Regions from separate parts of the Comamonas sp. C24C genome, predicted to be linked through region 1. Evidence: riboswitches for the same ligand, from Rfam matches in the RefSeq annotation. Region 1 holds a riboswitch; the other holds the start of a gene.
What was found. A riboswitch is a leader RNA that binds a small molecule or an ion and turns the genes downstream of it on or off. The one in region 1 is predicted to bind glycine.
Positions count from the first base shown of each region.

Region 2: linked by a shared signal. The riboswitch ahead of gcvT (glycine cleavage system aminomethyltransferase GcvT) and the one ahead of ACLBXN_RS17670 (trimeric intracellular cation channel family protein) in region 1 are both predicted to bind glycine.

Region 1 covers NZ_JBKFBC010000010.1:13,578-15,952, forward strand. The annotation lists gene mnmC (FAD-dependent 5-carboxymethylaminomethyl-2-thiouridine(34) oxidoreductase MnmC) at 1-92, opposite strand, end outside; gene ACLBXN_RS17670 (trimeric intracellular cation channel family protein) at 255-920, opposite strand; glycine riboswitch at 973-1,092, opposite strand; glycine riboswitch at 1,106-1,198, opposite strand; gene ACLBXN_RS17675 (oxidative damage protection protein) at 1,400-1,675, opposite strand; gene ACLBXN_RS17680 (sulfate ABC transporter substrate-binding protein) at 1,819-2,375, shown strand, end outside.
Region 2 covers NZ_JBKFBC010000004.1:199,908-202,282, forward strand. The annotation lists gene ACLBXN_RS09755 (MBL fold metallo-hydrolase) at 1-125, shown strand, start outside; gene ACLBXN_RS09760 (energy transducer TonB) at 139-738, shown strand; glycine riboswitch at 827-935, shown strand; glycine riboswitch at 955-1,080, shown strand; gene gcvT (glycine cleavage system aminomethyltransferase GcvT) at 1,145-2,281, shown strand.

The DNA.
Region 1 (2,375 bases):
CCGAGAAAGACCTGTCGGGCCTGGTCAAGGCCGCCCAGCTCGCTGTGATAGCGGTCGCCAAATCGGGTGTTGTAGGGGGTGCCATCTGGCATCCATGTGATCGGTTCAGACATGGAAAGTGAAACTACATGGGTAATGCAGGCGCAGTCTAGTTCAGAGCAGCCAAGCAAGGGCCGCCCCGCAGCGATGGCTGCGTCCCCCTCCTGCGTAGCAAGAGAGGGGGAAGGCGTGCAGCGCCACAGGGGGAGTCTGGATCACTCCCAGCGCTGCTGGTAAGAGAAAACCGGCAGGCGCCACTTGAAACGAATGGCGGCCAGACGGAAGGCCAGACCGCCTCCAAAACAGACAAGGGTGCTGATATTGGAGCTTACCTCCAGATAGCGCAGGCCCAGGAACATCAGGCATACGGACAGCGACACGCTGGCATACAGCTCGCGGCGGAACACCACGGGGACCTGGTTGCAGAGCACGTCACGCAAAATGCCGCCGCTGATACCGGTAATCATGCCGGCCATGATGACGACGATGGTCGGGTAGCCCAGCTCCAGTGCCGTATTGCAGCCGATCAGTGAAAAGGCGATCAGGCCCATGGCATCCAGCAGCAGAAACACCTGCTTGAGGCGGTGCATATGGCGCGCGATCACTGTGGTCAGCAGGCCGAAGCTGATGACCAGATACACATATTCGGGGTGCTGGGTCCAGCCTATGGGGTAATGGCCCAGCACCATGTCGCGGATGGTGCCACCGCCCAGCGCGGTGACGAAGGCGATGACCACGACGCCAAAGATGTCCATATTGCGCCGGCCTGCAGCAAGGGCGCCGGACATGGCTTCGGCGGTAATGGCCACCAGATAGATGACCAGCATGACGGTGAAGTTGGAGGCCTGGAACGAGTCCAGCAAAGAGATGGAGGGAAGCATGAAGGCACTTGAAAATAGACCAGCCACTCGCATCAGCGGGAGTGTCCGGCTTGCCTCTCCCGCTGTCCTTTTACCTGAGAGTTGCACATGGGCGCCTTCGCGGTGCGCATGCTTGCCCCTTCGGTGAGCCCTGCAGACTTGTGGTCGCGGGCTGCTCTCCAGTTGGCTATATCCGGGTCCTGTCAGACCCACCTGCGGTACTTATTGCCTGAGCGATTATGGGAGTTTGCGCCTTCGGCGGGAACCGTTGACAGGTTCCGCTCTCCCGCGGGATGGGCGCGATTCTAGCTAGTTCCAGCGACCGTATTCGGGTTAATACCTGTATCAATCGGGTTTGAGTAGTCTTTGCGACTGCCGGCCTCGGGCACCCCTGGGCTGCCTGGGCGTGCCCTCGGTCTCACCGGTTGGCTGTTCGACAGCCCGCAAGAAAAAAGCCCCGAGGCCTGGGCCAGGGGGCTTGGTGTCCAGATCGACCGAAATTACTCGGCGCTGGGAGGCACGTAGCCTGCTGCGGCATCTGCGCCGCCGCCAAAGAAATGGTTTTCCATCTGGCGGGCCAGGTATTGGCGGGCACGGGCATCGGCCAGGTTCAGGCGGTTTTCATTGATCAGCATGGTCTGGTGCTTGAGCCAGTCGGCCCAGGCCTGCTTGCTCACGCTTTCATAGATGCGCTTGCCCAGTTCGCCGGGAGCAGGAGGGAAATCCAGGCCTTCAGCGTCTTGACCAAGCTTGATGCAGTGAACGGTACGTGCCATGTGTAGGGTCCTTTTGGTTGATCTCAGATGTTTGGGTAATAACAAACTGAAATCTTAGTAGTTTGAGTTTTAAGAATGCGGCTCAAGAATGCGCAGCAACGGGGCAGAAGCCCGTTATCCATTCACTCCAAGAACACAGTCCAATGAAAAATCGTCGCAACTTTATCAAGTTTCCTCTGGCTGCCGGTCTGATTGCTGGCTTGACCCTCTCGGCTCTGCCCACATTGCCCGCTTTTGCGCAGACTGGTGTGCAACTGCTCAACGTCTCCTACGACCCGACACGTGAGCTCTATGTGAACTACAACCAGGCGTTCGCCAAGCACTGGAAGGCCACGCAGAACCAGGATGTGACCATCAAGCAGTCGCATGGCGGCTCGGGCAAGCAGGCGCGCTCCATCATCGACGGCATCGAGGCCGATGTGGCCACGCTGGCACTGGCCGGCGATATCGACGCCCTGGTCAAGAACGGCAATGTCAAGGCCGACTGGCAAAAGCGCCTGCCGCACAACAGCGCGCCCTACAGTTCCACCATCGTCTTCCTGGTCAAAAAGGGCAATCCCAAGGGCATCAAGGACTGGGACGATCTGGTCAAGCCCGGCATCCAGGTGATCACGCCCAACCCCAAGACCTCGGGTGGTGCACGCTGGAACTATCTGGCGGCCTGGGAATTTGCCAAGCGCAAATACGGCGGCGATGCACA
Region 2 (2,375 bases), on a different contig from region 1:
AGATTGCCACCCCCATGATGGGCGAGCGCCTGGACCTGGGCGCTCCGCATGCGGGCTCGGCCTGGTGGCGCGCCTGCGCCGAGGCAGACAGCAAGAGACTGGATCTGCGCCCGGCACAACCCTGAAGGTGCAGCCCGCATGGCCGACAATGGCCTCATGGACATTTCGCGCACCTCACACCTTGCCGCCGCCTGCGCCGCTGCTCTGACCAGCTTGCTGCTCGGGGGCTGCACCCACCTCTTTGATGGCAGCCGACTCAAACCGGATCCGGCGGCCGACGCACCGGCTATCGTTTCTGCGCAGCCCGAGCTGTCGCCGGCTCCGGTTGCCCCCCTGGATGCGCAGTCCAAGCCGCCACGGAGCACGGAGTGGCCTGCCTGGATCAAGGCAGATTGCACGCCCCCTGCCCAGCTCGACCAGCAACCCCGGCCACGCCGCCACACCACGCCGCACGTCAGTCACCACTGGTTCCCGAACGGGCTGGAGACCACGGTGGTCTTCCGCCTGGAAGTCACGGCTCAAGGTCAGCTCGGCCGTGTGGCCTACCAGCCCGCCGATACCGATCCCCGCATCGTGAAGTCCATACTGCGCTCGCTCGAACGCTGGCAGTTCAAGCCCGCCATGCGCCAGGGTCAGCCCGTGACGGCCTGCTTCGAGCAGCGCTACCAACTGGTGTTTCCGAGTGCGCAGGAGATCTATCCCGAGCCCAAGCCGGCCTTGAACACCGCTCCGCAGTGAGGACGCAAGCACGGAGCGGATGATGCATGCTCGAAAACCCCAAAATCCATCCGATTCGGTGAAACAAGCCCCTTGCCCACCGCTAGAATCGCCAACGTCAGGAGAGAGTGCCCGCAGCTGAAGCTGCCTTGCACCGCCGAAGGCGCAGACCCCCACCCGGAGTCAAAACGCTCAGGCAAAAGGACTGACAAGCGCTGCCAGGTGTGCAAACCTGCAGCGTCCCTTGCTGGAGAGAGATGCAGGCCGTCATTTCATATGCGCGCCGGCATCCACCGAAGGAGCAAGCTGCCCGATGCAATGCGGGCAGTGAATCTCTCAGGTAAAGCGGACAGCAGGGCAAGCCCGCCACGCATGGCCCAGCGATGCATGGCCACTCATTTTGGTTTGACCACCGGAGCGCTTGCCTGTGACTGCTGCTGACACCTCTTCCGATCTGCGTTCCACACCGCTGTTTGCCCTGCACCAGAAACTGGGTGCCCGCATGGTGCCCTTTGCCGGCTATTCCATGCCCGTGCAATACCCTCAAGGCCTGATGGCCGAGCACCTGCACACCCGCAAGGCCGCCGGCCTGTTCGATGTCTCGCACATGGGCCAGCTGCTTTTGCGCGGCCCCGACGCCGCCGCCGCGCTCGAATCGCTGATGCCCGTCGATGTCATGGACCTGGGCCTGCACAAACAGCGTTACGGCCTGCTGCTCGATGAGCAAGGCGGCATTCTGGACGACCTGATGTTCGTCAACCGTGGCGAAGATCTGTTCCTCATCGTCAACGGCGCCTGCAAAGAGGCCGATATCGCCCATATCCAGAGCCGCATCGCCAGCCGCTGCGAGGTCATTCCTCTGCCCGAGCGCGCCCTGCTGGCCCTGCAAGGCCCGCAGGCCGCCACAGCCCTCGCGCGCCTGATTTCCGGTGTGACAGCTCTGGTCTTCATGACCGGCAACCACTTCGACTGGCAAGGCCATGCGCTCTACATCACGCGCAGCGGATATACGGGCGAGGACGGCTTTGAAATCTCCCTGCCCGGCGAAGCGGCAACAGCTTTTGCCGAGGCTTTGCTGGCCCTGCCCGAGGTGGCACCCATCGGTCTGGGCGCGCGCAACTCGCTGCGCCTTGAAGCCGGACTTTGCCTGTATGGCAACGACATCGACACCAGCACCACGCCCGTCGAAGCCGCACTGAACTGGGCCATGCAGAAGGTGCGCCGCAGCGGCGGAGAGCGCGAGGGCGGCTTTCCCGGTGCAGCCATCGTGCTGGAGCAATTGCAGAACCCGCAATCGCTGCGCCGCAAGCGCGTGGGCCTGATTGCGCTGGAGCGCATTCCCGTGCGCGAGCCCGCCGTGCTGGAGAACATGGACGGGCAGCATATCGGCCACATCACCAGCGGCCTGCTCAGCCCAACGCTCAACCAGCCCGTGGCGCTGGCCTATGTCGAGCCCGACTACGCCGCCATCGATACGGAAATCTTCGCCATGGTGCGCGGCAAGCCCGTGCCCATGAAGGTGGTCGCCACGCCCTTCGTTCCCACCCGCTATCACCGCGGCTAGGTCTGCCGCCGCGGATGAGACGGGCCAGTTTGCCGAACAGCGGCCAGAACACCGCTAAAGTGCGAGCTGGACCTTTCTCAAACAACACCCGATT